DNA from 2 places in the Fictibacillus enclensis genome. Region 2 is predicted to be linked to the other one. Evidence: a T-box and tRNA genes for the amino acid it is inferred to sense, from the RefSeq annotation. Region 2 holds a T-box; the other holds one or more tRNA genes.
What was found. The T-box of region 2 lies ahead of thrS (threonine--tRNA ligase). A T-box ahead of a tRNA ligase gene usually reads a tRNA of that ligase, here a tRNA-Thr.
Positions count from the first base shown of each region.

Region 1: it encodes a tRNA-Thr, which carries the amino acid that the T-box ahead of thrS (threonine--tRNA ligase) is inferred to sense. The anticodon was not compared.

Region 1 is NZ_CP126109.1:815,795-831,443, reverse strand. Features, by position in the region: gene trmL (tRNA (uridine(34)/cytosine(34)/5-carboxymethylaminomethyluridine(34)-2'-O)-methyltransferase TrmL) at 1-235, opposite strand, end outside; gene QNH15_RS04485 (amidase domain-containing protein) at 308-1,195, opposite strand; gene QNH15_RS04480 (methylated-DNA--[protein]-cysteine S-methyltransferase) at 1,279-1,818, opposite strand; gene queG (tRNA epoxyqueuosine(34) reductase QueG) at 1,879-3,024, opposite strand; gene QNH15_RS04470 (B3/B4 domain-containing protein) at 3,113-3,775, shown strand; tRNA gene QNH15_RS04465 (tRNA-Leu) at 4,197-4,281, opposite strand; tRNA gene QNH15_RS04460 (tRNA-Leu) at 4,314-4,402, opposite strand; tRNA gene QNH15_RS04455 (tRNA-Cys) at 4,417-4,491, opposite strand; tRNA gene QNH15_RS04450 (tRNA-Gly) at 4,510-4,584, opposite strand; tRNA gene QNH15_RS04445 (tRNA-Gln) at 4,590-4,664, opposite strand; tRNA gene QNH15_RS04440 (tRNA-His) at 4,671-4,746, opposite strand; tRNA gene QNH15_RS04435 (tRNA-Trp) at 4,751-4,824, opposite strand; tRNA gene QNH15_RS04430 (tRNA-Tyr) at 4,854-4,937, opposite strand; tRNA gene QNH15_RS04425 (tRNA-Thr) at 5,018-5,093, opposite strand; tRNA gene QNH15_RS04420 (tRNA-Phe) at 5,102-5,177, opposite strand; tRNA gene QNH15_RS04415 (tRNA-Asp) at 5,201-5,276, opposite strand; tRNA gene QNH15_RS04410 (tRNA-Met) at 5,280-5,356, opposite strand; tRNA gene QNH15_RS04405 (tRNA-Val) at 5,514-5,589, opposite strand; tRNA gene QNH15_RS04400 (tRNA-Glu) at 5,659-5,733, opposite strand; tRNA gene QNH15_RS04395 (tRNA-Ser) at 5,750-5,840, opposite strand; tRNA gene QNH15_RS04390 (tRNA-Asn) at 5,847-5,921, opposite strand; rRNA gene rrf (5S ribosomal RNA) at 5,933-6,048, opposite strand; rRNA gene QNH15_RS04380 (23S ribosomal RNA) at 6,359-9,297, opposite strand; rRNA gene QNH15_RS04375 (16S ribosomal RNA) at 9,516-11,063, opposite strand; gene QNH15_RS04370 (nucleotidyltransferase-like protein) at 11,339-12,205, opposite strand; gene QNH15_RS04365 (YgzB family protein) at 12,314-12,682, shown strand; gene perR (peroxide-responsive transcriptional repressor PerR) at 12,704-13,147, opposite strand; gene QNH15_RS04355 (D-2-hydroxyacid dehydrogenase) at 13,230-14,183, opposite strand; gene QNH15_RS04350 (aminopeptidase) at 14,317-15,426, opposite strand; gene QNH15_RS04345 (H-type small acid-soluble spore protein) at 15,571-15,649, shown strand, end outside.
Region 2 is NZ_CP126109.1:3,296,282-3,311,930, reverse strand. Features, by position in the region: gene QNH15_RS17405 (glyceraldehyde-3-phosphate dehydrogenase) at 1-114, shown strand, start outside; gene speD (adenosylmethionine decarboxylase) at 425-808, shown strand; gene QNH15_RS17395 (cytosolic protein) at 897-1,292, shown strand; gene nrdR (transcriptional regulator NrdR) at 1,368-1,829, shown strand; gene QNH15_RS17385 (replication initiation and membrane attachment family protein) at 1,923-3,293, shown strand; gene dnaI (primosomal protein DnaI) at 3,308-4,246, shown strand; gene QNH15_RS17375 (GRP family sugar transporter) at 4,362-5,213, shown strand; gene QNH15_RS17370 (glucose-1-dehydrogenase) at 5,229-6,017, shown strand; gene mqnC (cyclic dehypoxanthinyl futalosine synthase) at 6,168-7,274, shown strand; gene QNH15_RS17360 (basic amino acid ABC transporter substrate-binding protein) at 7,456-8,217, shown strand; gene QNH15_RS17355 (amino acid ABC transporter permease) at 8,244-8,900, shown strand; gene ytxC (sporulation protein YtxC) at 9,009-9,848, shown strand; T-box leader at 9,902-10,127, shown strand; gene thrS (threonine--tRNA ligase) at 10,203-12,134, shown strand; ribosomal protein L20 leader region at 12,508-12,630, shown strand; gene infC (translation initiation factor IF-3) at 12,696-13,199, shown strand; gene rpmI (50S ribosomal protein L35) at 13,225-13,428, shown strand; gene rplT (50S ribosomal protein L20) at 13,465-13,824, shown strand; gene QNH15_RS17325 (DUF1294 domain-containing protein) at 13,894-14,151, shown strand; gene QNH15_RS17320 (cytochrome d ubiquinol oxidase subunit II) at 14,157-15,182, opposite strand; gene QNH15_RS17315 (cytochrome ubiquinol oxidase subunit I) at 15,204-15,649, opposite strand, start outside.

The DNA.
Region 1 (15,649 bases), 2.5 Mb from region 2:
TATAGTAAAACAATCCTTCCGGAAACCGTTCAAACAGTTCTTCCAGCGAATCATAGTAATGAACATTTACATGTTCCCAGTAATCAAGACCTGCACGCTTTAGCTGTTTGTCATCCGTTGAGAAGCCAAGCGGCCGGATCAGATGCAGTGAAGTGCCTGTTCCCGCACATGTACGGGCAATATTCCCTGTATTCGCCGGGATCAGTGGCTGATAAAGAACTACATGTAAACCCAAAACTCTCACCTCGTATACTAATATCTTCATTATTATAGCACTTTTATGAAGAATTAGCCCTGAGGTGGAACTTTACGTAATATGAAAGAACTTATATTTAATTTTCGGAGTATAAGCCGTAGAGTCTTCATACCTCCAATACCTCATCCGGCTGTCCGTGGAATGGGCATTTACCAGCGGCTCGCCCGAAGAATCCTTCCCCACGACAATGGTGGTATGCTGCCAGTGACCGTCGCCGTCAAAATCATAGCAAATAACATCACCCGGGATGAGCTGGCTCGCAGAGGATTTCTCCCTCGCCTGGAGGGTTGCCTTTGATCCGCTTAAATACCACCGCATGGCGTTGGCCACTGTCCAACTGTAGCTCCAGTCATGATACTTAAACCACCACCCTTTGGAACGTGTCCCGTGATGGGCCATGGGAATGCCTCCCCCCGCATGAAGGCACTGGGAGATATAGTTTGTACAATCAACATCAAATGACTTGTAAGCTGGATTGTAGGTATTCCACCATCGCTCGGCATACCGTACCGCTGCAAGCCGATCGTACGAATGCTTTCGCGGTTGAGGCGGATCCGTTTCCCTTTCGATCTTCACTTTTTCTTTATGCTTCCCTTCAGGATTCAGCAGCTGGTCGCTGATCAGCACGTCGTCTTTAAACACAGCCCGCCTCTGCTGGATCCACTCCTCAACATAAAAATCGAATCCATGCCGGATTAAATTGCTGAAGTGAAGTACATAATCCACCTGTCTCGTATCATTAAAAACCGAATGCCTGAGAACCTGCGCCTCCACATTATTATTGACAAGAACCGCATTCCTTTCATGCAGTGCCTGTTTTTTCCTTGCAAAGCTTTCCCTTTCCTCCATCGGAAGCTGAACACTATCACTCCAGTTCTCATTGACCATCCAGTCGGTCAGCTTTTGGACATAAAATTTGAGATGTTCCAGCCAGTTCATATGGCACCTCCACTGCTGCAAAAGTAACGTACTATTACCATATGAATCAGAGCCAAAAAAAAAGAACCGTCATAATAAACGGTTCAGGAAGACTTAGGTATAAAGTTTTGAAGCTCGATGTTTAAAAGAAGCTCTTTTTTATCCAGACCCCCGCCGTAACCGACCAGGGCACCATTGCTCCCTACCACACGATGACAAGGAATAATGATCGGAACTGGATTTTTATTGTTTGCACTGCCTACAGCTCTTACTGCTTTGGGTGCACCAATTCCTTGAGCAATGTCTTTATAGGAACATGTGGCACCATAGGGAATTCCCTTAAGCTCCTCCCACACTTTAATCTGAAAAGGAGTGCCATATAAATCCAAAGGAATAGTAAACTGTTGGAGATTCCCGCTGAAATAACTCGCAAGCTGATCAACAGCCGGTTTGAGTTCTTCCGGTGAATGGATCAGTTCCCCCTTAAGATAGTGCTTTGACATCCAGGATTGAAGGGATGGTAAATTTTCTTCAAGGCTCCCAAAGTCAATCCGGCAAATGCCGTTTTGTGTAGTGATCACAGTCAGGGGGCCAATGGGGCTATCCATTTCCTCGTAAGAGAATAAGGTTTTGATATTACACATAAAAATCCCTTCTTTTATTTTCTTGGTTTCTATACTAACGGACATGCAGTTGCGATGCGATTAGTGTATGCCTTGATTTTGAATCATTTGAAGGCCTTTGTTGATCTCAGCTGCCACATTTCCGTCATTTTCTTGTTCTTTCGCCGAAATAAGCTCGTTTTCCGCCGCCTCTGAGCCTATTTTACCGAGTGCCCAGGCAGCGGTTCCGCGAATAACGGGCCTTTGGTCCTCCTTCATGAGCTGCGCCAAATCTCCGACAGCACTGGTATCCTTAAAATGGGCAAGCGCAATGATGGCATTTCGTTGAATCGGCTTTTTCCCCCTCCAGGAACCAGACACATGGCCGAACTTCTCCTTGAATTCCCGGTTGCTCATCTTCAGTAGCGGCTTTAATAAAGGTTTTGCAATTTCAGGATCCGGCTCCATTTCGGGATGAAGGTGAAAATCTTTTCCTTTATTTTTAGGGCAGACCGTTTGGCATGTATCACAACCATACAACCGGTTGCCGATCTTTTCACGATATTGATCAGGAAGAAAATCCTTAGTTTGTGTTAAAAAGGCGATGCATTTGTTCGAATCGAGCTGTCCCCCTTGTACGAGAGCGCCCGTAGGACAAGCCTCCACACAGATGTTGCAATCTCCGCATTGGTCTGTGATGGGCGTATCAGGCGGAAGATAAACCGTCGTCAGCATCTCTCCCAAATAAACATATGAACCAAACTCCGGCGTAATGGTTGCGCAATTTTTTCCGCTCCAGCCAATTCCGGCACTTTCTGCCACCGCACGATCAGACAGTTCGCCGGTATCCACCATCGACACAGAACGGGCATACGGGGCTTTTTCAGCGATAAATGCTTCCAGCAGCCTTAATTTCTCACGCAAAATATGATGGTAATCCACACCCCAGGAAGCTCTGCAAAATATTCCTCTTCTCGCTTCCCTTGTACTTTGTGGAGCATCTTTCATCCTGGAAGGATAAGCAAGAGCAATCGAGATGATGGTGTTCGCTCCCTCAAGCAGCAGCTGGGGATTCGTCCGTTTCTCGATATCTTTTTCTTCGAATCCAGATTGGTATCCGTGGTTCTGCTGTTCCTTAAGCCTTTCCTTCAGTTCCGCAAAGACATCCGCGGCAGCAAACCCAATCTTGTCGATACCAATTGATTTACTATATGCAAGGAGTTCTTCTTTTAACTGGGCGCCTGTCATGACTGCACCTCCTTTCTCCTTAAATGGATGATTTCATCTATGGTAAACTAACTATAAAATACAGCTATAAGATAAGGGTGAAAAGTTGATGATTAAACTGGCAGAGGACATAAAAAAGCTTGTTCCTTCCTTTAAAATGGGCGTAATACTATATCATGATATCGTGATTGAAGAATCACCGCAAATGCTAAAAGGCAGATTCCAATTATTTCTTGAATCCCTGAAACTAGATGCTCTTGAAAAGGCTGCGGCCGACCACCCGGGTATACAGGAATGGCGTCAGGTCTTCAAAAAGCTTTCCATGGATCCGTCCCGCTACAGACCTTCCTCTGAAGCTCTCCTGCGCCGTGTATATGGCGGCAAGGACGTAGCACTGGTCAATTCGGCCGTTGACGTAAATAACTTCTTTTCCCTTCAATATGGTATACCTTTAGGGATTTATAATGCAGATGGGGTCCATGGAGACGTTGAAATTAAAATAGGAGCTCCTGGAGATCAATATGAAGGGTTAAACGGTCGTTTAATGAACATGGAAGGGAAACTTCTGTCAGCAGACGAAAACGGCGCATTTGGAAGCCCTATCGTCGATTCCAAACGCACCATGACAGGAGAACAGGTCAAAAATGCCCTCCAGCTCGTTTACCTCAGACCCTCCATGGCGGACGATGAGGCCCAAAAACTGCTATCAGCGATCGAGAAAATGTTTGTTCAAATCAACGGCGGTTCCTCTGAATCCTATCTCATCCAATAAAAAAAGCGCAGGACTTCATTTAAAACGAAGTCCTGCGCTAAAACCTACAACTGCCTTGATACCAATATAGTCAGCGTGTATTAAAAATATGACAACCTTCCATTACTTTTTATGAAATCAAGAACATAAAGGTCCGCAAATATTGAAACACTCTGTTCCACTGATTGTCGTTTCTGCCCCTATTGTTCCGATTGGATATTGCTGGTCCAATGTAATGGAGAACGTGAAAGTTGGCTGGCTTAGGGCAAACATATTTATGTTGTTTCTTATTCATCAACCATCGATCACTCTTTCAAATTCGTTTACAACCAGTACATTCAAACAATGAAAGATGGGAGACGGCATATGTGAGGTAAGAAGATTGTCCATTTAAGCAAAAAAGACTCCTTACAAATGTAAGAAGTCTTTGATAGTTATGTAATGGTACCGGTGGTCGGGGTCGAACCGACACTCCCGAAGGAACACGATTTTGAGTCGTGCGCGTCTGCCAATTCCGCCACACCGGCATGTGAAAAGTAAAGCTGGCAGTGTATTTAATTGGTGCCGAGGGCCGGACTCGAACCGGCACGGTAGTCACCTACCGCAGGATTTTAAGTCCTGTGTGTCTGCCAATTCCACCACCCCGGCTGGGTGGTATGTAGTGGAGGCGGCAACCGGATTCGAACCGGTGGATAAGGGTTTTGCAGACCCTGGCCTTACCACTTGGCTATGCCGCCATTTAAAGATCATATAATTGGAGCGGAAGACGGGATTCGAACCCGCGACCCCAACCTTGGCAAGGTTGTATTCTACCACTGAACTACTTCCGCATATATGGCTGGGCTAGCAGGATTCGAACCTACGAATGACGGAGTCAAAGTCCGTTGCCTTACCACTTGGCTATAGCCCAATCATATGGGGCGACCGATGGGAATCGAACCCACGAATGCCGGAACCACAATCCGGTGCGTTAACCACTTCGCCACGATCGCCATATGGCAGGGGCAGTAGGAATCGAACCCACACCAAAGGTTTTGGAGACCTTCGTTCTACCTTTAAACTATGCCCCTAAATCAAAATAAATGTGCTAAAAATTAGATGGTGGAGGGGGACGGATTCGAACCGCCGAACCCAAAGGAGCGGATTTACAGTCCGCCGCGTTTAGCCACTTCGCTACCCCTCCATGAGAGACAAAACCTATTTTAATACATATCCATGTATTCTTCAAGAGGAAATTTCTTACACTTTGAACAAAAAGGATAGTGGTGCCGGCTAGAGGACTTGAACCCCCAACCTACTGATTACAAGTCAGTTGCTCTACCAATTGAGCTAAACCGGCGCCAAAAATGGTGGCTCGAGACGGAATCGAACCGCCGACACGAGGATTTTCAGTCCTCTGCTCTACCGACTGAGCTATCGAGCCAAAACTTCTTATTAAAGATAAAATGGCGGACCCGACCGGGATCGAACCGGCGATCTCCTGCGTGACAGGCAGGCATGTTAACCGCTACACCACGAGTCCATTTGGTTGCGGGGACAGGATTTGAACCTGCGACCTTTGGGTTATGAGCCCAACGAGCTACCAGACTGCTCCACCCCGCGATGATATTAAGGTTACGGACGATGTGTCCGAGTATGAGGAACTCTTCCTCTACCAGTATTTTCTTTGAAGTGTATGCGTCGAGTTTACTCGCAGCTTAATCGTGCTGTAGCGCTCGTTGCTCCACCCCGCGATGATAATCAATATATTAAGATAAAATGGTGGAGGATGACGGGTTCGAACCGCCGACCCCCTGCTTGTAAGGCAGGTGCTCTCCCAGCTGAGCTAATCCTCCGAAAGGTTTATATGTATAAGTTTTTTTCTTCGAAAAAAACATGGTTGTTTTCATTTTCATGAAAAAACTTGGTGACCCGTACGGGATTCGAACCCGTGTTACCGCCGTGAAAGGGCGGTGTCTTAACCGCTTGACCAACGGGCCGTATGTTAAGTAATTATGGCGGAGAGCAAGGGATTTGAACCCTTGATACGCGGTTAACGTATACACGATTTCCAATCGTGCTCCTTCGGCCACTCGGACAGCTCTCCATATAATGGCTCCACAGGTAGGACTCGAACCTACGACCGATCGGTTAACAGCCGATAGCTCTACCACTGAGCTACTGTGGAATAATATATATGCCCGGCAACGTCCTACTCTAACAGGGGGAAGCCCCCAACTACCATCGGCGCTGAAGAGCTTAACTTCCGTGTTCGGTATGGGAACGGGTGTGACCTCTTCGCTATTGCCACCAGACATATATCGGTTTGTGATCAACGGCGATTTGCTTCGTCAGCTTCACTCCTCCTCTTCCTCATGTACGGTAAGTACACTCCGGAGAGTCGTCGTTTTGCTTCCTTGAATCTCTTGTCGCTGACAAACCTTTTGTTTTTGAGGCATATTCCCTCAAAACTAGATAACTTCATCCAAACTTACTGATAACGTCCAGCTTCATGAACCATATCCTCGAGGTCGTTTCGTCCCTTCCGACGAACACCAAAACCGTGTTCTTGTCAGGGTCTCCAACGCTTGTCGGATATAAGCGGTTCATTCCGCTTTTGTTTTTAAGGATAAGCCCTCGACCGATTAGTATCTGTCAGCTCCACGTGTCACCACGCTTCCACACCAGACCTATCAACCTCATCATCTCTAAGGGGTCTTACTCACTTGACGTGATGGGAAATCTCATCTTGAGGGGGGCTTCATGCTTAGATGCTTTCAGCACTTATCCCGTCCACACGTAGCTACCCAGCTATGCCCCTGGCGGAACAACTGGTACACCAGCGGTGTGTCCATCCCGGTCCTCTCGTACTAAGGACAGCTCCTCTCAAATTTCCTGCGCCCGCGACGGATAGGGACCGAACTGTCTCACGACGTTCTGAACCCAGCTCGCGTACCGCTTTAATGGGCGAACAGCCCAACCCTTGGGACCTACTTCAGCCCCAGGATGCGATGAGCCGACATCGAGGTGCCAAACCTCCCCGTCGATGTGGACTCTTGGGGGAGATAAGCCTGTTATCCCCAGGGTAGCTTTTATCCGTTGAGCGATGGCCCTTCCATGCGGAACCACCGGATCACTAAGCCCGACTTTCGTCCCTGCTCGACTTGTAGGTCTCGCAGTCAAGCTCCCTTGTGCCTTTACACTCTGCGAATGATTTCCAACCATTCTGAGGGAACCTTTGGGCGCCTCCGTTACGATTTAGGAGGCGACCGCCCCAGTCAAACTGCCCACCTGACACTGTCTCCGAACCGGATCACGGTTCCAGGTTAGAATTTCAATACAGTCAGGGTAGTATCCCACCGACGCCTCCATCGAAGCTGGCGCTCCGACTTCTCAGGCTCCTACCTATCCTGTACAAACTGTACCAAAATCCAATATCAAGCTGCAGTAAAGCTCCATGGGGTCTTTCCGTCCTGTCGCGGGTAACCTGCATCTTCACAGGTACTATAATTTCACCGGGTCTCTCGTTGAGACAGTATCCAAATCGTTACACCTTTCGTGCGGGTCGGAACTTACCCGACAAGGAATTTCGCTACCTTAGGACCGTTATAGTTACGGCCGCCGTTTACTGGGGCTTCAATTCAGAGCTTCTCCCCTAAGGGATAACCCCTCCTCTTAACCTTCCAGCACCGGGCAGGTGTCAGCCCCTATACTTCGCCTTGCGGCTTCGCAGAGACCTGTGTTTTTGCTAAACAGTCGCTTGGATCTATTCACTGCGGCTCTCTCGGGCGATAAACCCTACCAGAGCACCCCTTCTCCCGAAGTTACGGGGTCATTTTGCCGAGTTCCTTAACGAGAGTTCTCCCGATCATCTTAGGATTCTCTCCTCGCCTACCTGTGTCGGTTTGCGGTACGGGCACCTCTTTCCTCACTAGAGGCTTTTCTTGGCAGTGTAGGATCAGGGACTTCGGTACTGTAATTTCCCTCGCCGTCACAGCTCAGCCTTCACGATTGCGGGATTTGCCTCACAATCAGCCTAACTGCTTAGACGCGCATTTCCATTCGCGCGCTCTCCCTACCTTCCTGCGTCCCCCCGTCGTTCAAACGGAAAGGAGGTGGTACAGGAATTTCAACCTGTTGGCCATCGCCTACGCCTTTCGGCCTCGGCTTAGGTCCCGACTAACCCTGAGCGGACGAGCCTTCCTCAGGAAACCTTAGGCTTTCGATGGACAAGATTCTCACTTGTCTTTCGCTACTCATACCGGCATTCTCACTTCAAAGCGCTCCACCAGTCCTTCCGGTCTGACTTCACCGCACTTCGAACGCTCCCCTACCACTGTACCTGACGGTACAATCCATAGCTTCGGTGATACGTTTAGCCCCGGTACATTTTCGGCGCAGAGTCACTCGACCAGTGAGCTATTACGCACTCTTTAAATGGTGGCTGCTTCTAAGCCAACATCCTGGTTGTCTGGGCAACTCCACATCCTTTCCCACTTAACGTATACTTTGGGACCTTAGCTGATGGTCTGGGCTGTTTCCCTCTTGACTACGGATCTTATCACTCGCAGTCTGACTCCCGCGGATAAGTCTCTGGCATTCGGAGTTTGACTGAATTCGGTAACCCTGTGGGGGCCCCTAGTCCAATCAGTGCTCTACCTCCAGGACTCTAGCCGCGAGGCTAGCCCTAAAGCTATTTCGGGGAGAACCAGCTATCTCCGTGTTCGATTGGCATTTCACCCCTACCCACACCTCATCCCCGCACTTTTCAACGTGCGTGGGTTCGGGCCTCCATTCAGTGTTACCTGAACTTCACCCTGGACATGGGTAGATCACACGGTTTCGGGTCTACGACAACGTACTATGGCGCCCTATTCAGACTCGCTTTCGCTGCGGCTCCGCCTTCTCGGCTTAACCTTGCACGTTATCGTAACTCGCCGGTTCATTCTACAAAAGGCACGCTGTCACCCGTTAATGGGCTCCAACTACTTGTAGGCACACGGTTTCAGGATCTCTTTCACTCCCCTTCCGGGGTGCTTTTCACCTTTCCCTCACGGTACTGGTTCACTATCGGTCACTAGGGAGTATTTAGCCTTGGGAGATGGTCCTCCCGGATTCCGACGGGGTTTCACGTGTCCCGCCGTACTCAGGATCCACTCAGGAGGGAACGAAGTTTCAACTACAGGGCTGTTACCTTCTTTGGCCGGCCTTTCCAGACCGCTTCATCTACCCCGTTCCTTTGTAACTCCATGTAGAGTGTCCTACAACCCCAGAGGGCAAGCCCTCTGGTTTGGGCTGTTTCCGTTTCGCTCGCCGCTACTCAGGAAATCGCATTTGCTTTCTCTTCCTCCGGGTACTTAGATGTTTCAGTTCCCCGGGTCTGCCTTCTCATATCCTATGTATTCAGATATGGATACCATCCCATTACGGATGGTGGGTTCCCCCATTCGGAAATCCCCGGATCAACGCTTACTTACAGCTCCCCGAGGCATATCGGTGTTCGTCCCGTCCTTCTTCGGCTCCTAGTGCCAAGGCATCCACCGTGCGCCCTTTCTAGCTTAACCTTTAACACGATCGTAAGATCGTTAAAAATAGTACTAAATCAGCGCACAACTAATGAATTAGTTGGCTTGTTTGGATGTTTCGTTATCTAGTTTTCAAGGAACATGGCCACAACAAATGTGTAACCTTATTATGAATTGAAAGAAACGATGTTCTTTCAAAACCAAACAAAAGCTCAGAGTAAGATTCATGAGGCACCTGAGTGCTCATGTCTCCATAGAAAGGAGGTGATCCAGCCGCACCTTCCGATACGGCTACCTTGTTACGACTTCACCCCAATCATCTGTCCCACCTTCGGCGGCTGGCTCCAAAAGGTTACCCCACCGACTTCGGGTGTTACAAACTCTCGTGGTGTGACGGGCGGTGTGTACAAGGCCCGGGAACGTATTCACCGCGGCATGCTGATCCGCGATTACTAGCAATTCCGGCTTCATGTAGGCGAGTTGCAGCCTACAATCCGAACTGAGAGTGGCTTTTTGGGATTGGCTCGGCCTCGCGGCTTCGCAACCCTTTGTACCACCCATTGTAGCACGTGTGTAGCCCAGGTCATAAGGGGCATGATGATTTGACGTCATCCCCACCTTCCTCCGGTTTGTCACCGGCAGTCACCTTAGAGTGCCCAACTGAATGCTGGCAACTAAGGTCAAGGGTTGCGCTCGTTGCGGGACTTAACCCAACATCTCACGACACGAGCTGACGACAACCATGCACCACCTGTCACTCTGTCCCCCGAAGGGGAAAGCTTGATCTCTCAAGTGGTCAGAGGATGTCAAGACCTGGTAAGGTTCTTCGCGTTGCTTCGAATTAAACCACATGCTCCACTGCTTGTGCGGGCCCCCGTCAATTCCTTTGAGTTTCAGCCTTGCGGCCGTACTCCCCAGGCGGAGTGCTTAATGTGTTAACGTCAGCACTGAGGGTGGAACCCCCCAACACCTAGCACTCATCGTTTACGGCGTGGACTACCAGGGTATCTAATCCTGTTTGCTCCCCACGCTTTCGCGCCTCAGCGTCAGTTACAGGCCAAAAAGCCGCCTTCGCCACTGGTGTTCCTCCACATCTCTACGCATTTCACCGCTACACGTGGAATTCCACTTTTCTCTCCTGCACTCAAGTCTCCCAGTTTCCAATGACCCTCCACGGTTGAGCCGTGGGCTTTCACATCAGACTTAAAAGACCGCCTGCGCGCGCTTTACGCCCAATAATTCCGGATAACGCTTGCCACCTACGTATTACCGCGGCTGCTGGCACGTAGTTAGCCGTGGCTTTCTGGTCAGGTACCGTCAAGGTACCGGCAGTTACTCCGGTACTTGTTCTTCTCTGACAACAGAGCTTTACGACCCGAAGGCCTTCATCGCTCACGCGGCGTTGCTCGGTCAGACTTTCGTCCATTGCCGAAGATTCCCTACTGCTGCCTCCCGTAGGAGTCTGGGCCGTGTCTCAGTCCCAGTGTGGCCGATCACCCTCTCAGGTCGGCTACGCATCGTCGCCTTGGTGAGCCGTTACCTCACCAACTAGCTAATGCGCCGCGGGCCCATCTGTAAGCGTCAGCCGAAACCGACTTTCAAAAAAGAAGCAGGCGCTTCTCGTTATCATCCGGTATTAGCTCCGGTTTCCCGGAGTTATCCCCGTCTTACAGGCAGGTTACCCACGTGTTACTCACCCGTCCGCCGCTAAATCAGAGGAGCAAGCTCCTCGTCATTCGCTCGACTTGCATGTATTAGGCACGCCGCCAGCGTTCATCCTGAGCCAGGATCAAACTCTCCAATAAAGTGTTTGATATAGCTCTTAATGTTTAAAAATAAGAAATTGATGGGATTGTAAAATCCCTGACTTACTCTGGCTTTTGTTTGGTTTTCAAAGAACATTTTGTCGATGCCGCTCGTTTTGGCGACTTTCTTATGATAGCACCTTTGACGAAAGGTGTCAACCACTTTTTTGCTTTGTTTATTTCGTTTATTTGCCGCGTCGTTTCAGCGACAAGTAGTACTATACCATGTTAGTTAGAAAGTGGTCAACACCTTTTTCGAAAAAAGTTGTTCTTTTTTAGAATTTAGTGGTGTAGTGGCGGTGATACAAGTGTTTTCCCTTGGTTTCCTGCCTGATCACATGGATGATTCCCCTTTCGATCAGGTGTTCAAGAAGGACGGTCAGGTCAATAGAATAATCGGCCACCTCATGATGCTCCATTAATTCGGCAACAGACCATTCGTTTTGTTCCTGAAATACGCTCAGCAAATGTCCGGCGCCAAGCTTTGTTTTGGAACTAATGGAGAACTCGCTGGCAATTAAGAGAAGTTCGATCCTTTTTTCAATCGGTTCATTCCCGGTAATAAGTTCTTCATATAGTTTGTAAATTTGGGGCTCAATCACCTTCACCTGATTCCAGACCGTAATTTCCGGGTGAAATCCGCGTTCGATCACAGCCAGACGGGCCAGGTGATGCAAGGCATGCAGAATATGGTTGAATGAATCAAGGTACTGACTGCTGTGGAACAATTCCTTTCCATCGGAAAAACGGCGGAGCAGCTTGCCGAACTCAATGGTTATTTTCTTGGATCGTTCCGGTACGGGAAACTTGTCCAATCGGTCACGAAGCTCCGTAATATATTCGTTTCGGTTAAATAGAACTTTTCCGTTTACAACCCAATCAACCACACGGCGGTTCGAACCCAGAAGAAGCCATTGGTTCAGCTGATCTTCCGTTACAATATGTAAAGCTGCGATTTTATCACCATATTCGTAATGTTTAACGCTCCATGGTTTTTCCCCTTTTGTCACAATAATAAAGAGGATGCTGTCAAAGTTGTCCGTTAATGGGCTAAACGGTTTATTGCTTTCGATTAACAGTACTCCCAATGTGTTTTCGTTACTTGCCCTTTCCTGATAAAGCGGGCGTAACAAGTCTTCCATGCCTTCAACTCCCGTTCTGATTTCGGTCTCCAACCAATTCAACGCAAGGTCTGAAAATCCTTTCTTTTTTTCCAAGTCCTTGTATACTGTAAGTTAGGAGGGACAATCATGATAAAATATACGAGCAAGATTAATAAAATACGTACGTTTGCTCTAAGTCTTGTGTTTATCGGAATTATTATTATGTACGCCGGCCTGTACTTCAGAAGCCATTTTATACTAATGTCATTATTTATGTTAATTGGATTTCTTGCAACCCTCGCCAGTGCCGGAGTTTATTTTTGGATCGGAATGATCTCAACCAATGCGGTTCAGGTGGTCTGTCCGAACTGCAATAAGATAACAAAGGTTCTGGGGCGAGCGGATGCCTGCATGTCCTGCAATCAGCCATTGACACTTGATAAAAATCTCGAAGGCCTTGAATTTGATGAAAAATACAACTCCAGACGCGCAATGAAACAAGCATCAAAAAAATAAGCTGAATCCAGCCAAGCTGGTTCAGCTTATTTTTGTTTTATTGGTTCTGCATTCCGGGCATGTACCGTAGATCTCCATGCGGTGATGGCCAACATCAAAACCTGTAACGGACTCGGCCAGCGCTTCCACCTCATCCAGTCCTGGATAATGGAAATCCACAATTTTTCCGCACCCTTCACAAATGATGTGATAGTGTTCGGTGGTGACGCAATCAAAACGGCTGGAGGCATCTCCGTACGTCAATTCCTTAACGAGACCAACTTCTTTAAATACACGAAGGTTGTTATAAACCGTCGCTACACTCATATTGGGAAATTTGCCTTCCAAGGACTTATATATTTCATCTGCGGTCGGATGGGTCATTGATTGTATCAGATGTTCCAGAATCGCATGACGCTGAGGAGTAATGCGGACTCCAGACTGCTTTAATGTGTCAATTGCTTCATTAATGCGTACTTCAGACATCGTCATGCACCTCGCTCTCAAAAGATATTCTTACATTGTAATATTTATAAATAGTGTATCTCGAAATGCCTGCATTTGTCAATCAATAGCCCCGCTCTACTGCGATGATATTGGCTAAAAGAGGGTCTTTCATCTTATATTTCTCCAGGTTTTCTGCAAACAGCTGAATGGCCCTGTCCTGATATAAAGGAGAGATCCCGGAAAGATGGGGAGTAATGGTAACATTATTCATTTTCCAGAGCGGATTGTTTGCAGGAAGAGGCTCTTCTTCGAACACATCGAGAACCGCATGGGCAATCTCCCCCTGCCGAAGAGCCGAAATCAAGTCATCTTGAACAACCGTTGTTCCCCTCCCGATATTAAGAAATACTGCAGACTTCTTCATGCGCCGAAAATGCTCGAGCGAAAGAAAGCCCTTTGTTTCCTCTGTAGTCGGAAGCACAGAGACAAGGTAGTCGCTCTCCTTGAGGACGGATGCCAGCTCCTCCCCTTTCGAATACATTCTGTCCACATATTCAGCATGCTCCCCGCTTCTGTTAAACCCAAGCGTCGTCATGCCAAATGCCTTGGCGAGCCTGGCGATTTCACTACCAATGGCCCCAGTTCCCAAAATACCAATCGTACGGCCAGATATTTCACTCATCGGAACACTTCTGTCCCAAATGCCCTGCTCCTGGTGCTTGATCAGGATTTTAGCTTGTCTTGCCGTCTGCAATATCATGCCCATCGTATACTCGGCCATTGGGGTTTTATGGATGCCTCTTGCATTCGTCACCAATATACCCTTTTCCTTGATGGCCTGAAATGGCATCCTGTCCATTCCGGCGGATATGACCATAATCCATTTTAGATGAACAGCTTCTTCAATATGCTCTCTACTTAAGTCTTCCCCAAGCGTTATTAAAATCTCTGCGTTCTTTAAATTCGTTTGTGCTTCGTTTATGTTTTCATGAAAATAAAAGTTCTCATTGGGAAAACGGTCCAAAAGTGCTTTTTGAAGGTCTTCTCTGATTTTTGCTGATGTCACAATGTACATGCTGTTTCCTCCCAAGGATTAAAAAGGTGGTCAAAGGAAAAAGTGCGGGAATGAATCCCGCACTGATTGGAAGAGTTATTACTAAATTCTATGCATTTTCGAATCTGCGGTACCAACTGTTCTGTTAAATTTTTTATTTTAAATGCTGAGGATTTAGCCCTTCAAGCTCAGGAAGGACAAACAATCCATCCTTTCGAACAAGAACGTCATCAAAATACAGCTCTCCCCCGCCATACTCAGGTCGCTGGATGAGCACCATATCCCAGTGAACGGAAGAACGGTTTCCATTGTCCGCATCCTCATAGGCCTCACCCGGAGTGAAGTGAATGCTTCCTGCTATTTTTTCGTCAAACAGGATATCTCCCATTGGGTGCAAAATCATCGGATTTACGCCAATCGCAAACTCACCGACAAAACGCGCTCCTTCATCCGTCTCAAAAATCTCATTGATTTTATCTGAATTATCAGCTGTTGCTTCTACAATTTTTCCGTCCTTGAATGTAAGACTTACATTGTTAAATACCGTTCCGCGGTATGGACAAGGAGTATTGTAGGTGATGGTTCCGTTGACACTATCTTTGACCGGAGCTGTAAATACCTCCCCATCCGGAATGTTGTTTTCCCCTGCACACTTCACGGCAGGAATGCCTTTGATGGAGAAGGTCAGATCCGTACCCGGAGACACAATCCTTACTCTATCGGTGCGTTCCATTAATTCCTTTAAAGGCTGCTGGGCCTGGTCCATTTTTACATAGTCCACATTGCAGACATCAAGAAGAAAATTTGTAAACGCCTCATAGCTCATCTTCGCCTTTTGGGCAAGACCCTGCGTCGGATAATTCAACAATACCCATTTGCGGTCGTTGATGATGACTTTTTGTACCGGCTTAAAGTATTTACCGCGCAGGCGGAACTTCTCTCCGGGCACATCAGAAAGTTCAGCATCGTTTTCAGAACTTGAAATGGAGATATACGCATCCACTTCCTTCACCCTCTTTAAGTCCCATTGCATGGAGGTTTCGAGCTGTTCCGCTTCATACCCCGTATACAAATACCGGTTTATTTCATCATCATAAAGGTTAACATACGGGTAAGCACCCATTGCATAAGCTTCTTCGATTAGTGCTTTTATTAAAGGGCGGGCCGTCAGCGGTGAAGTGATCAGCACCCTTTCCCCCTTCTTTAATTGAACGGAATGGTGAAGCAGTGTTTTCGCAAGAGTAACCACTCTCTGGTCAATCATGTAAAATCCCCCTGTTCTATGTATCTTACAAAAATTCCAACAATTTAATATTATCATGATTTCTTTCACCCTGCTTAGATTTCATCCTAACGTATACACGCCCGTTATACGTCCAATACTAAACAAAAAAAGGAGCAAATAATCATGAATACAGACCGAGCAAAACAAATTATTACTTCCCCTAGCGAAATTGAAGTTCACTACTATGGAAAACCTGTATGGA
Region 2 (15,649 bases):
AAAGTCCTGGCATGGTATGATAACGAATGGGGGTATTCCTGCCGTGTCGTCGATCTTGCGGGCTTGGTTGCCGCAGGACTTAAACAAGAAGAAAACATCAAGATACCTTCCTGATCATAGGGGAGTCTCTTTGACAGCACCGACACATTCGGTGCTGTTCTTTTTTGTGTGGTCTGGTACTTAATTTGTCTAAGGTATGCGAATACTTTTCATATAAAATATTCAGAGAAAAAATTGAATCAGGTTATTGCAAATGAAAAATAAAACAAGTATACTATGATTCGTGAACTTCAAATAAAGCAAACCAAGGCGTTGGATTCTACTTAAAGGGTTAGGACCTCTTAGGACTAACTTTCCCCCGTGGTAGATGTTCAATACCGCATGCTTGAAGGCATGAAAATTTTTTAAGGGGGACTATGCTAATATGGATACAATGGGAAGACACGTAATTGCCGAACTATGGGGTTGCAACAGTGAAAAGCTGAATGACATGAAATTTATTGAAGAAACATTTGTTGACGCTGCTTTAAGAGCAGGCGCAGAGGTGCGTGAGGTGGCTTTTCATAAATTTGCACCGCACGGCGTTAGCGGAGTTGTTATTATTTCAGAATCTCATCTGACAATCCACAGTTTTCCAGAGCATGGTTATGCAAGCATTGATGTATACACTTGTGGGGATCGAATTGATCCAAATGTGGCTGCTGATTATATTTCACAGGCATTGGAAGCAAACAGCCGTGAAAATTTAGAGGTTCCGCGTGGAATGGGTCCTGTCAAAGTTAAAAATAAAGTTGCCGCAAATCAATAATAAAAAAGTTAAATGAAAAAGAGGTGTGTAATTTGCACCTCTTTTTTTACATGTTATTCTATAAGTAACAACCCTGAGGAGGAAGACCATGCTGCGTCGATTGCAAAACATTTTGAAAAATAATTCAGAAACTTCCGAAAAACATTATGACCCCTTGCTCAGAACGCCGTATTTTAAGGCAAACCGCAATAGCGTCATGGATGCGTTGGAAGAATTAGTCCGTCAGAAACAGAATTATAAGCTGCTCGGTTCATCCAAGGAAAGAGGCGAATTTTCCTTTCAAGTGACCTCCCCCCGAAAAGCGTTCGTTGTTGTAACCGCAACCACGCTAAGACCATACCGCACAGCCATCGATTTCAATGTGTCCACCGAATCTGCCCTTCCCGTCGACTTTGGATACAGTAAAAAAGTCATTGCCAATGTAACCGAAGAACTAAAAGGAAAGCTCGAATATATCGGAACATCTTTAATGGAAAACAATTAATTCTTGTCACCCGCCTTCCTTTTGTCTAAGATAGAATTATAGTAGAGGAACATTAATTTTTGGAGTTGATCTGCATTGCGTTGTCCGTCCTGTCAATATAACGGTACAAAAGTGCTTGATTCCCGACCCGTTCATTCAGGAAGATCGATTCGCCGTCGACGTGAATGCGAATCATGCAACTATCGATTTACCACATTTGAAACCGTTGAAGAAATACCGCTCATTGTTGTAAAAAAAGATGGTACCAGGGAGGAGTTTAGCCGGGAAAAAATTCTCCGCGGACTCATTAAAGCGTGTGAAAAGCGTCCTGTTCCCTTGGAGGTACTTGAAAATATTGTGGATAATATAGAAAAAGATCTCCGGAACCAGGGGGCATCTGAAATAAACAGCCAGGAAGTCGGTGAAAAAGTCATGGATTATTTGGCAGACACGGACGAAGTAGCATATGTCCGATTTGCTTCCGTTTACCGGCAATTCAAGGACATTAATGTATTTATTCAGGAACTAAAGGACCTAATAAAAAAAGACGAGCATTAACCTGCGTAAGACAGAACCGGTTTTACGCTTTTTTTTATCGAAAGGTCCTAAATCCTCTGCAACAACAGAAATTCTTTTTGAAAGGTGAGAACCATGAGTGTACACTGGAAAGAAATTGTCCCGGTGGATACATATGAGGTTCAATTTAGCGGCTATCTTCATGATGTAGACCGCAAAGTATTGACCATGCTGTACCAGCCGTTAATAGGGGCTTTTGCCTATAGTTTATATATGACATTCTGGTGCGATGCGGAGATGGAGGTTGAGAACCCCCAAACCCATCAGCGTCTGATGAATGTCACCCAGTTTTCATTGAAAGACATTATAGCAGCACGTAAGAAGCTCGAAGCCATCGGCTTGCTGAAAACATATAAAAGAGAAGAAAATGAATCAAAGTTTTTTCTGTATGAATTGCAGACTCCGCTTTCTCCGGCTGCTTTTTTCAACGATGGAGTGCTGAATATCTATTTGTACAACCGGCTGGGGAAAACGAAGTATTGCGAGATGAGAGATCATTTTCTGCAGGAAGAAACAGAAGTGGATGAATATCAAGAGGTTACCGCATCGTTCAGCGACATATTTGCCTCCCTTCATCCTTCGGAGATGACCGCCGGCACCTATTCGGAAATACAAGAAGGTGCCAACGGCAGGCTGGCAGACCGAATGCCTGGCAGAACGTTGCAAATTTCGGCAGAGGAATTTGATTTTGATTTACTGGTTTCCAGCATTTCCAGCTTTATACTTCCAAAAGAGGTGATTACGCCTGCGATCCGGGAAGCGATTGTGAAGCTGGCCTATGTGTACCAGATGGAGCCACTGGAAATGAGCCGGCAAATTCAGAGTGCCTACCATATCCACGGGGAACTGACCGAAGAAAATCTTCGGAAAGAGGTTCAGAAATGGTACCGGATTGAAAACAATAACCAGCTTCCGCAAATGGCCCTCCGGACTCAGCCGCAAGGTTTGAAAACCGTCAGTGCCGAGCCTGTTTCGGAAGAAGAGAAAATGATAAAATACTTTGAAGAGGTTTCTCCTTATCAGCTCCTCGAGCATCAATCAGGAACAAGGCCGGCCGAAGCCGACTTGAATATTGTCAGCTACCTGATTCTCGAGCAAAAATTGACACCGGGTGTTGTGAACGTATTGATCGATTATGTATTAAAAACCAACGATCTTAAGCTGACCCGGTCATTTGTCGAAAAAATCGCCAGCCATTGGGCGAGAAAAAAAGTGAAAACAGTTCCTGAAGCCATGGCGCTGGCCCGTTCCGAGCAAAAGAAATACAAAGACTGGCAGGAACGGAAAAATACGTCCTTTCAACGAAATACATCACAAAGAAAGGCACCGAGGCTGCCAGACTGGCTTAAGGACGAGAATGTGCCAGCAGAGAATTCCAGTCCGAACATCAACGAAGAAGAAGAGCAAAATCAGCAATGGCTGGAAAACTTGCTTAAAGATATTTAAAGGGGGGATCAACATTGGAATCCATTACTGACGCTGTAAAAAAGATGGAAGGTTACGACCAGCTTAGAAGACAGCTTGACCGTATTAAGCAGCAGGTACTCCAAGATCCGTATGTCGCTTCTTTTATGGAGGCCAACCCTGGCATCAATGAAGTTAACCTGGAAAAAGGGCTCACCAAGCTGTATGAGTACTCCAAAGAAAGGCATCAATGCGCCAACTGCCCGGGCCTGGAACGTTGCCCGAATTTGATGCAGGGCTACCAGCCTGTGCTGACTGCGGAGAAAAATCAGATTGATATCTTTTATGAGAAATGCTTTCTGAAAAAGCAGGATGAAAAGCAAAAATCGATGACAGCATTAATTAAAAGTTATTTTATTCCAAAGGATATTCTCAAAGCTTCATTCGACCGCCTGCACAGTATTGATCAAGACCGGAAAGAGGCAATTGGGGCAGCTGCTGAATTTGTAAAAAAAGTGGCAGCTGGCGAGGAATGCAAAGGCATTTATTTTTACGGTAAATTTGGCGTCGGAAAAACGTATCTTCTCGGTGCGATTGCAAACCGGCTGGCAGAGCGTCAGATTCCTTCGCTATTGGTGCATACACCCGAATTTCTTCGGGAGATGAAAAACAGTCTCTCGGATGGATCATTCAATGAGAAAATGGAGCTGTTGAAAACCGTTCCTGTATTGATGCTGGATGATATCGGGGCCGAAAACATGACCAATTGGGTCAGAGACGAAATTATCGGAGTGATTTTGCAATACCGCATGATGGAACGTCTGCCGACCTTATATTCTTCTAATTATGATTTTTCGATGCTGGAAGAGCATTTTTCCTACTCTCAAAAAGGGGGCCTCGAGGAGGCAAAGGGAAAACGAATCATGGAACGGATCCGCCATCTTACTGTTCCAATTTTTATTGGCGGTGACAAAAACTTTAGATCCTTACAATAAAGAGCAAGCAAACCTTTGTCAATCATTGGCAAAGGTTTTTTGTTTGAACTGATGATTCTTCGGGAAGATGCTAATACTACTACCTATAGAATCAGCAGAAAGAAAGGAAATGAATATGGGAATACTTTTAGCAGTAGTTACCGCGGTTTGCTGGGGAAGCATTGTGCTGGTGAGTCAAAAACTGGGGGGAGATTCTTACAGCCAGACCCTGGGCATGACGCTCGGCGCCCTGGTCTTCTCCATCATTACGTTTTTTATCGTGTCTCCCGATATAAATACACTTGTCTTAACGGTTGGCGTGATATCCGGTGCCTTGTGGGTTGTCGGCCAGCGCTTCCAATTTGCGAGTGTTGACCACCTCGGAGTGGCCAAGGCTGTTCCTCTTTCTACCGGAATGCAGCTTTTTGGAACCACCCTGTTTGGGGTGCTCGTTTTTCATGAGTGGAAAACAAAAACTGAAATTATTGTTGGCATTATTGCGATTGTGGTTATTATTTTGGGTGCTGTTTTTACTTCCATTAAGGATAAAAGCAATGACGATGGAGGGGGAAACACCAAAAAGGGCTTGCTTATTCTCCTGCTTTCAACAGCAGGCTATGTTGGCTATGTGGTGATTGTCAACTGGTTTAAAATCGGAGGCTGGGAAGCCATACTTCCCCAGGCGGGAGGTATGTTTGTAGGCGGTTTACTTCTGACGTTCACAGGGAAACCGTTTAATAAATTTGCGATAAGAAACATTATAACGGGACTGATCTGGAGCACCGGAAATATTACTCTGCTGCTTTCATTGCCCCAAATCGGTGTGGCGACAAGCTTCTCGCTATCCCAGACGGGGATCATTATTTCTACTCTAGGCGGGATTTTTATCCTGAAGGAGAAGAAGTCGAAGCGGCAGGTTATATTTGTTATTGCAGGATGTTTACTCATTATTGCGGGCGGCGTTATGCTCGGATTCACAAAATCTTAAGGAGCGGATGAAGTTATGTTTACAGATTTAGAAGGCAAAGTTGTTGTTATTACAGGCTCAACCACTGGCATCGGAAAAGCATGCGCGCAGAGGTTTGCAAAAGAAAAAGCGAAAGTTGTCATCAATTACCTGAGTGACAAAGGAAAGGAATTGGAAGAGCTTTTACAGGAACTACGAGACCTTGGAGGCGAAGCCATCGGGGTTCAGGCTGATGTAACAAAAGAGGAAGATGTTAAACGAATGATTCAGGAAACCGTGAAGACGTTCGGTACACTGGATGTATTTATCAATAATGCGGGGATTGAAAATGAAGTTCCATCACATGAACTTTCACTTGATGACTGGAACAAAGTCATCTCCACCAACCTTACTGGACAGTTCCTCGGCTGCCGGGAAGCGATCGATTACTTCCTGAAACATAACATCCAGGGCAATATTATTAACATGTCAAGTGTCCATGAAATCATTCCCTGGCCGCATTTTGTCCACTATGCAGCAAGCAAGGGCGGAGTAAAATTAATGACCCAAACCCTTGCCATGGAATATGCCCCAAAGAAAATCAGAGTAAATGCCATCGGGCCGGGTGCAATTAATACACCCATCAACGCAGAAAAATTTGCGGATCCGGGTAAAAAGGCAGATGTGGAAAAACTAATTCCAATGGGATATATCGGAGAACCTGAGGAAATCGCTTCTGTGGCTGTTTGGCTCGCTTCAAAAGAATCCAAATATGTAACGGGCCATACACTTGTTGCTGACGGGGGAATGACACTGTATCCTTCCTTCCAGGCAGGAAGAGGATAATCCACATAAGAAATAAATTGGGCTCCCTTGATCAGGGGGCTCTTGTTTTATGAAGGTAAGCAGCCTGTTTGTTTGCTTCACAAATTTCATAAAACTATGATAGGATTATAGAATGCTACATAAGATGTTCCGTAACTGGAGGTAATATAGATGAGCATTGATGCGATTTTGCAAAAAGCACTGGATGGCAAACGTTTGACCGTCGAAGATGCGGTTGCTCTGTATGAAAGTGATGAAGTGGAAAAGATGGGAGAAGCGGCCGACGTGATCATGAAACGCTGGCACCCCGAACCCATTACGACCTTTGTAATCGGGAGAAACGTCAATTACACGAATTTTTGTGATACATACTGCCGTTTCTGCGCGTTTTACCGCCCGCCGGGAAGCGAGGAAGGCTATGTATTGGATGATGATGTGATCTTCCAAAAGATTCAGGAAACCATTGATGTCGGTGGTACAGAAATCCTGATGCAGGGAGGAACCAATCCGAACCTTCCATTCTCTTATTATACTGACCTGCTTCGCAACATTAAGAAGCGCTTTGATATTACAATGCACTCTTTTTCACCGGCAGAAATCTGGAAGATGGTTGAAGTTTCCGGCCTAACTCTTGAGGAAGTACTGAAAGAGCTGAAAGAAGCAGGGCTCGATTCCCTTCCGGGTGGAGGAGCAGAAATACTGGATGACCGGACGAGAAAAAAAATCAGCCGGTTGAAAGGGTCCTGGACAGAATGGATGGAGTGCATGAAAACGGCAAAAAAAGTCGGCCTTCATTCCACGGCTACAATGGTTATTGGCTTTGGTGAAACCTTTGAAGAACGGGCGATGCACTTGCAGCGGGTACGTGATGCGCAGGATGAAACCAATTGCTTCCTTGCCTTTATTTCATGGACGTTCCAGCCGGATAATACCAACTTAAAAGGGGAAAAGACGTCACCAAGAGAGTATCTGAAAAACGTGGCTATCTCCCGCCTGTTCCTCGATAACATTGCTAACTTCCAGTCTTCCTGGGTTACGATGGGACCTGAAGTGGGCAAGAAGTCCCTTCATTACGGCTGCAACGATTTCGGAAGCACGATGATGGAGGAAAACGTGGTATCTGCAGCGGGGACCACTCATAAAGTAAATACGAACCTGACCCTGCGTTTGATTCGTGAAGCCGGCAAGATTCCGGCCCAGCGCGATACGAAGTATGAAACCTTGCGTGTGTTTGATGGAGAAGAAACCGCCGAAAAAGATTTTGTGATGCAAAACTAATGAACCAAAAGCCTGGCCTTTTAGCAAAGGGGCCGGGCTTTTTTGTTTGTAAACGACATATTTACCTAAATAATTATGGGAATATTCTCATTTTTAATAATTTTGTTATAATAGAAGAGAATACATATATTAAGGGGGAAAAAGATTGAAAAAAGTCATTTTATTTTTATTATTGTTGAGTATGCTCGCTTTGGCTGCCTGTGGAAGCCAGTCAACATCCGGATCCGAAGGCGGAAGCAAAAACGAAAAACTGGTGGTGGGGACAGATGCAGCTTATGCACCGTTTGAGTATTTGAAAGACGGGAAAATCGTCGGGTTTGACGCAGACTTGCTTAAAGCCGTCATGAAAGAAGCAAAGCTGAAATACGAACTGAAAAATACAGGCTGGGAGCCATTGTTTGCTTCTCTCAAGAGTGAACAGGTACAGGCTGGCATCTCCGCCATCACAATCAATGACAAACGAAAACAAACCTATGATTTCTCCTCTCCATATTTTGAATCCATCAACAAAATCCTGGTCAAAGAAGGTTCCCCCATTAAGGGCGTGGATGACCTGAAAGGAAAGAAAGTCAGTGTTCAAAACGGAACGACCGGACAGGACGCGCTTGAAAAGAAATTCGGCAAGGGCGACGCCAATGTGAAAAAATATGAAACCAACGTATTGGCTATCCAGGCCCTGTTGAACGGAGAAGTGGATGCTGTGGTGGCAGACAACACCGTGGTAGATGAATACGCCAAAAATAATCCGGACAAAAAACTGACAGTGGTGAATGACAAAACCAACTTTGAGTCTGAATACTATGGCATTGCTTTCCCGAAAGGAAGCGAGAATAAGAAAAAAATTGATAAAGCATTAAAAACGGTCATTGACAATGGAACCTACTCCAAGGTCTATAAAAAATGGTTTAAAGTAGAACCGAACCTGGATGCATTGAAAAAATAAACCTGACACATTGACCGGAGGCACAGATGGATTTTAAATTTGATCTGATTGAAAAATACATGCCTTTGTTTCTGAAAGGCACATTGATTACCATAGAAATTTCGGCAGCGAGCATCGTGATTGGAACCATTATGGGGCTATTGATCGCTCTTGGAAAAATGTCTTCCAACGCCTTTCTCCGCCAGCCATTTATCTGGTACATTAATTTTTTCCGGGGAACTCCTCTGCTTGTACAAATATTGCTTATTCACTTTGCGGTCATGCCGCTGTTTATGAAGCCCCCGGTTGCTCTTATTTCTGCGATTACCGCTCTTTCCCTTAATGCAGCCGCCTATATTGCAGAAATTTTCAGGGCGGGGATTCAATCGATTGATAAAGGACAAACAGAAGCGGCTCGTTCTTTGGGTATGACCCACCGGCAGACGATGAGACATATTATCATACCCCAGGCGTCCAAACGCATGATTCCTCCGCTTGGCAATGAATTCATTGTGCTGATTAAGGATTCGTCCCTTGCGGCGATCATTGCAACAGAAGAGCTGATGTATTGGGGAAGAGCGATGATGGGGGAATACTACCGTCCATGGGAGCCTTTCTTAACGGTTGCGTTTATTTATTTAATCCTTACGTTGACGCTGACCCATTTGTTGAACTTTATTGAACGGAAATTTGCTATTGACTAAAAAAACAGCAGGGAAACCTGCTGTTTTTTAATATTCTTTGAAAAGGGTTCATTTTTCACGACGTTGTCCCATATAGTGTATCATCGAGTGTTTAGGGGAGGGACAGGGTTGGCAGAACTTATTTTTGCAGATCAAAAAACGTGTTACCAATTACAAAAGGAACTGCAGCAGATGGCGAAATCACTCAACATTCAACCTTCCTTTGTAGAATGCAGGAACCACTCCTTGGTGCTGGACACAACATATGATTTGGAAAGTGCCGCAGATGTCATGGCCGCATATACCCGAAAAAAAGTGGAGGAATCCCGTATCCTTTTTTTTATCGAGCATTTTTTTTATTTTACCGACGCTCAGGAGCAGCGGGAAATTGCAGCAATCGTTAAAGAGTTTATTGAACAGGAGCGGGAAGATGTGCCGGTGGTCAGGGAGCTGGACACTTGTGATTACCATATGAGGGATGCCTGGAGAAAAATCCTGTCAGAGAAAGAGCTGTCGTTCACGTTCGAGTCTTTTTTGCAATTCCGGCTTAAGGATTACTTCGAATTGCTCCAGGTGTATGTGGAATGTGCGATCGATGAATACAAGCTGGAGCTGGATTATCAGGCATTTGTTGAGCAGCTGCGAAAATGTGCGGGGAGTCAGCCGTATCTTACGGATGAGATTCATGTCGCTTATGACGGTGAATTCAAGCTGTATGACAATCATTACCGGCTGTACAGCAAAAAAATGCTGGAGCTTATGCATGAAAGAGCCCTTGTTCTGACACAGGAATTAGATCTGGATCAAGAAATTCTGGGACCGATTATCGGTCTTGCTCCGGAAATCCTTCATTTGTATCTGGAAGATGAAAATCATGGCATGGTACATACCTTGCAGAATATTTTCCAGGAACGATTGATTAAAAAACCGCTTCATGCCTTTTATGGCAGGATCAACCGACAAAGTTAGCTCTTGATTTTGAGGGGCTGCTTGCCTATAATGGAGGTATCAATTGGATACAAAAATGAGTAAAGATAAGGACATGTGATATTTTTTACGGTTTATAGAGAGGAATGCCCAGGCTGAAAGCATTCCAACACGGAAAAATGTTGTACCCCCTTTGAACTTCAGCGGTGAAAAACAGGAGTAGTCGCTGACGGCCCAAAGCCGTTAAATCTTGACCGAGTGCCGCCGCATATTTTGCCGCGGAACAAGGGTGGAACCACGAGTACAACACTCGTCCCTTTTTGTGGACGGGTGTTTTTTGTATTTTAATTAATCATTAGCGTGCATACTGTATTGTAAAAAAAGGAGAGATTAACCATGGCAGACATTAAACTGACATTTCCAGATGGTTCTGTTCGTGAGTATCCGAAAGGAACTACTTCCGAGCAAGTGGCTGACTCCATCAGTTCAAGCCTGAAGAAAAAATCAGTAGCAGGAAAAGTCAACGGAGTTTTATATGATTTTACCCGTCCGATTGAACAAGATGCATCGATTGAAATCGTTCCCCAGGATTCCCCTGAGGGACTTGAAATGACCAGGCACAGCACGGCCCACCTGATGGCTCAGGCGATCAAACGGCTGTACAAAGACGTGAGACTCGGCATTGGTCCCGTGATCGAAAATGGATTTTATTATGACATCGATATGCCGGAAGCTTTAACTCCGGAAGACCTTCCGAAAATTGAGAAAGAAATGAAAAAGATTGTCAGCGAAAACCTACCGATCGTCCGTAGGGAAGTCAGCAGGGAAGAAGCCTTGGCCATCTATGAAAAGTTGGATGATCCCCTGAAGCTGGAGCTGATCCGTGATCTGCCGGAAGATGCAGTCATTACCATTTACGAACAGGGTGAGTTCTTTGATCTTTGCCGCGGACCGCATGTGCCGTCCACAGGAAAAATCAAGGCGTTCAAGCTGATGAGCATTTCAGGTGCCTACTGGCGTGGAAACAGCAACAATCAAATGCTGCAGCGTATCTATGGCGCAGCCTTTTTAACTCAAAAAGAGCTCGATCAGCATCTGGTTTATCTTCAGGAAGCAAAAGAGCGTGATCACCGTAAGCTTGGGAAAGAGCTGGATCTCTTTACGATTTCTCAAAAAATCGGACAAGGTCTTCCAGTATGGCTGCCTAAGGGAGCAACCATCCGCCGCATCATTGAGCGCTATATCGTGGATACTGAAGTAAAGCTTGGTTATGACCATGTGTACACTCCTCACCTTGGAAGCGTAGAGCTTTATAAAACTTCCGGCCACTGGGATCATTATCAGGAAGATATGTATCCTGCGATTGAAATGGATAACGAACAGCTCGTGCTTCGTCCGATGAACTGCCCGCACCATATGATGGTGTTTAAGAACAGCATGCACAGCTACCGCGATCTGCCAATTCGTATCGCAGAACTCGGAACCATGCACCGCCATGAAATGTCCGGAGCTTTGGCTGGCCTTCAGCGTGTCCGTTCCATGACACTGAATGATGCTCATATCTTTGCCCGCCCGGACCAATTGAAGGATGAGTTCATCCGTGTGGTAAAACTTATTCAGCGAGTATACAAGGATTTTGGCATTACGGATTACAAGTTCCGTCTGTCCTACCGCGATCCTGAAGACAAAGAGAAATACGTGGACAATGACGAGATGTGGGAAAAAGCTCAGGCGCTTCTCAAAGAAACAATGGAAGACATGAATCTTGATTATGTTGAAGCGGAAGGCGAAGCGGCGTTCTATGGCCCGAAACTCGATGTACAGGTGAAAACAGCGCTTGGAAAAGATGAAACGCTGTCCACTGTTCAGCTTGATTTCCATTTGCCTGAGCGTTTTGACCTCACGTATAAAGGTCGTGACGGTAAGGATCACCGCCCAGTCGTTATTCACCGCGGTGTCGTTTCCACGATGGAACGTTTTGTTGCCTTCTTGATTGAAGAATACAAGGGAGCATTCCCTGTATGGCTGGCTCCGGTACAGGTTCAAATCATTCCGGTTTCTTCTGTACACGAAGAATATGCGAAAAAGGTGAGCGAAGAGCTGCTTGAAGAAGGTATCCGTGTGGAAGTGGACAACCGTGATGAGAAACTCGGCTACAAGATCCGTGAAGCTCAAATGCAGAAAATCCCGTACATGCTCGTACTCGGTGATCAGGAGATTTCCGACCAGACCGTGAACGTGCGTAAATACGGAGAGCAAAAGTCCGAAACCGTAGCTTTTGAGTCATTCAAAGAAAGCATCCTGGCACAAGTAAACAAAAGAGGCTAACATTTTAAGAACTGCGAAGTGATTCGCAGTTCTTTTTTTGTCCTTCTAAATTTACTGGCGTGAGGAATTTTTTAAGTGCCTCATTGATTAGTTGATCGAAGTGCAAGGTGGCGAGACTCCAGCGGGATAAGCGGGACAGATGAGACCCCGCAGGAGCTTGCGACGAGGAGGCTCAGCGCCCGCCCGCGGAAAGCGAGTCACTTGTAACGAAGATCAACCCCCTCAATGGGTGTGCAGCTTTTTAAAAAGATACTCCTTGCCAAACTCTCCGATATGCTGTAAAATAATTTTTGTTGTTAAAAACAAGATCGTCAGTTGACAAGTGGTGCTTGTCAATGGTATATTAACTTAGGTAATTAAATAGTTGAGTTTCGAATCAAAGCAGAAGCACCCGCTTCTCACCTGTTCAACGCAAAAGCAGTTGGCTGGTCAACCGAACTTTCAGAGATGATTGAGGTAGTGTGGGTGCAGTATGCGCCGACGCTTTTTTATTTGTTTACAAAACGCTGAGTGGAACTGACTCACACAAATTCTTGGAGGTGACTTACTATTAGTAAGGACATGTCTGTCAATGAGGGCATCCGTGCTCGTGAAGTAAGACTTATCGGGGCTGATGGCAGCCAGCTAGGGATTAAAACACGTCATGAAGCTCTTGATATTGCGGCAAACGCTAATCTTGATCTTGTGCTTGTTGCTCCAACTGCAAAACCGCCAGTATGCCGAATTATGGACTATGGCAAGTTTAAGTTTGAACAGCAGAAGAAAGAAAGAGAAGCCCGTAAGAATCAAAAGATTGTTACGACCAAAGAAATTCGCTTGAGCCCAACGATTGAGGAGCATGATTTTAATACGAAGCTGAAAAATGCGCGTAAGTTCCTTGAAAAAGGCGATAAAGTGAAGGCAAGCATTCGTTTCAGGGGCCGTGCGATTACGCATTCCTCAATCGGTAAAACTGTGCTTGAAAAACTTGCTAAAGAATGTGAAGACGTTGCTACGATCGAAGTCCGACCTAAAATGGAAGGCCGAAGCATGTTCCTCATTTTAGCACCAACAACCGAAAAATAATTACTTACCAGGGAGGAATCCAATCATGCCTAAAATGAAAACACATAAAGGTGCTGCAAAGCGCTTCAGAAAGACTGGAACAGGTAAACTTAAGCGTGGACGCGCGTACACAAGCCACTTGTTCGCTAACAAATCTACAAAAGCGAAACGTAAACTTCGTAAAGCGAAGATTGTTACAAGCGGAGACTACAAACGTATCCGTACACTATTGACTTACAAGAAGAAATAATAATAACTGATCGTATATATCTAGGAGGGTTTTAAAATGCCAAGAGTAAAAGGTGGCTATGTGTCACGTCGTCGTCGTAAAAAAGTATTAAAATTAGCTAAAGGTTATTTCGGATCCAAACATAAGTTATTTAAAGTTGCTCAACAGCAAGTTTTCAAATCTCTTATGTATGCATACCGCGACCGCCGTCAAAAGAAACGTGATTTCCGTAAACTTTGGATCACTCGTATCAACGCGGCAGCTCGTACAAACGGTCTTTCTTACAGCCGTTTAATGCACGGTCTTAAAGTTGCAGGCATCGACATCAACCGTAAAATGCTTGCAGAAATCGCAGTTACAGACGAAAAAGCATTCGCTGAACTTGCTTCTAAAGCAAAAGACAGCCTAAACGCATAAGTTAAGCACCCAAAAGCCATTTTCTAAAACTAGAAAATGGCTTTTGCTGTAACAGAAAGGATTTATTCCATGATTTATATTTACTTGATAGTGGTCAATGTGCTCGCTTTCTGGCTGATGCATCATGATAAAGAAGCGGCAAAAGCGAGAAAGTGGCGCACTCCTGAAAAGCGCCTGTGGCTGTTTGCCATCATCGGTGGAGCGGCGGGCATCTGGGCAGGCATGATTCAGTTTCGCCATAAAACAAAACACACGAGCTTCCAGATCGGTGTCCCTCTGCTCGTGCTGGTTGACGTATTTATTGTGGCAAAATATTTGATCGGATGAGAGCGCTACTCCTGCTGGAGGTAGCGCTTGTCTTTTAAGAACAATCTCCAGAACACATAAAAGCCAGGTGTGAGGATGGCAAGACCGACAGCATACATAATCATAAGAGAGTAGAAGGTTTCCTTAGCTGTAAAGGCATCATAAATCGTAAGTCCGGGATAGACAATATAGGGCAGGTGTGCCATTCCATAACCATAGCTTGCAAAACCATACTGTGCAACGATGGCCAGGAGGGCCAGCCTCGGCTTTCCGGCAATATCCATTTCACTGTTTTTTAACCACAAGGATCCATAGCCAACAAGAAAGGCAAGGAAAGATAGAATAAACCACATACGCTGGTCGTACAAATTGTCAATCAGCCAGTTGGCTTCCGGCTGTAGGACCATTAATGTAACCATGGCGGCAATAAGCGTCAACGGTCCAAGCAGCAGTGCATTTCCTCTGTAGAGCCTGTACGCTCCTTCCTGCTTGGATACTTTGGAATAGTCAGCAAGGAAAAGGGAGGAGAGAAACAATTCAGAGGTTAACCCGAATAAAATATACATATAGAGGGATGGACTGGTAAACAGCTTCCCGATCAGGAGAACATCTCTGCCGTTAAATCCCGAAATAAATCCACCCTGGCTGACGGGGAGAACTGTAATCAGCAGTGCGGGGATTAAGACACCGCAGATTCCTGATATAAAGAACATGGTTTTTCGATAGCCTTGCACCGAATAGGAGAACACCATGAATGCACTGCGGATCGCCAGCAAAAACAAGATCAGCGAGACGGGAATAAGAAGCACGGTTCCCAGCGTAAATGCTCCTTTTGGAAAAAAGCCGACAAAGGCCACGACCAGCAAAACGAGAAACACATTTGTAATTTCCCATGTAGGAGAAAGAAACCGGTTGGCGATTTTCCCCGCGGATGTCCGGTGCTCATGATAAACCATGGCCCAAAAACCTGATCCAAAATCGATGGACCCGAAGATGCTGTAGATGAATATAAAGGTCCATAATACGAGGATGGCAATGACTTCTTCGTTCATAGTGATCCCTCTTTCTTCGGTTTAATAGCCGGAGTATTTTTCGAATTCCTTGGAAACAGGATTCCGTTTGAAATAACTTGTAAGAATCAATATGGTCAGTGCACCGAGCAGCACATAAAGCCCAATGAACAATAAAAAAAGCGGGGCCAGGTTTTGGGATTGAGTCGCGGCTTCAGCCGTCGTCTGAACTCTGTAAATGGTCCATGGCTGCCTCCCGCTGCAGCTGAAGATCCACCCAAATTCAATGCCAAGCATGGACAATGGACCTGAAAAAATTAATAGAAACAATAGCCATTTCGGGAAAGGCCTTTTCTTTCTTTTGCCGTAATACCACCAGAAAAACAAGGCAACAGCAGCCAAACCGAGTAATAGAAAACCAATCCCCACCATGATATTGAACAGAGTATGTACATAAAAAGGCGGCCAGGTTTCCCTCGGAAATTCATATAATCCTTTTACTTTCGTAT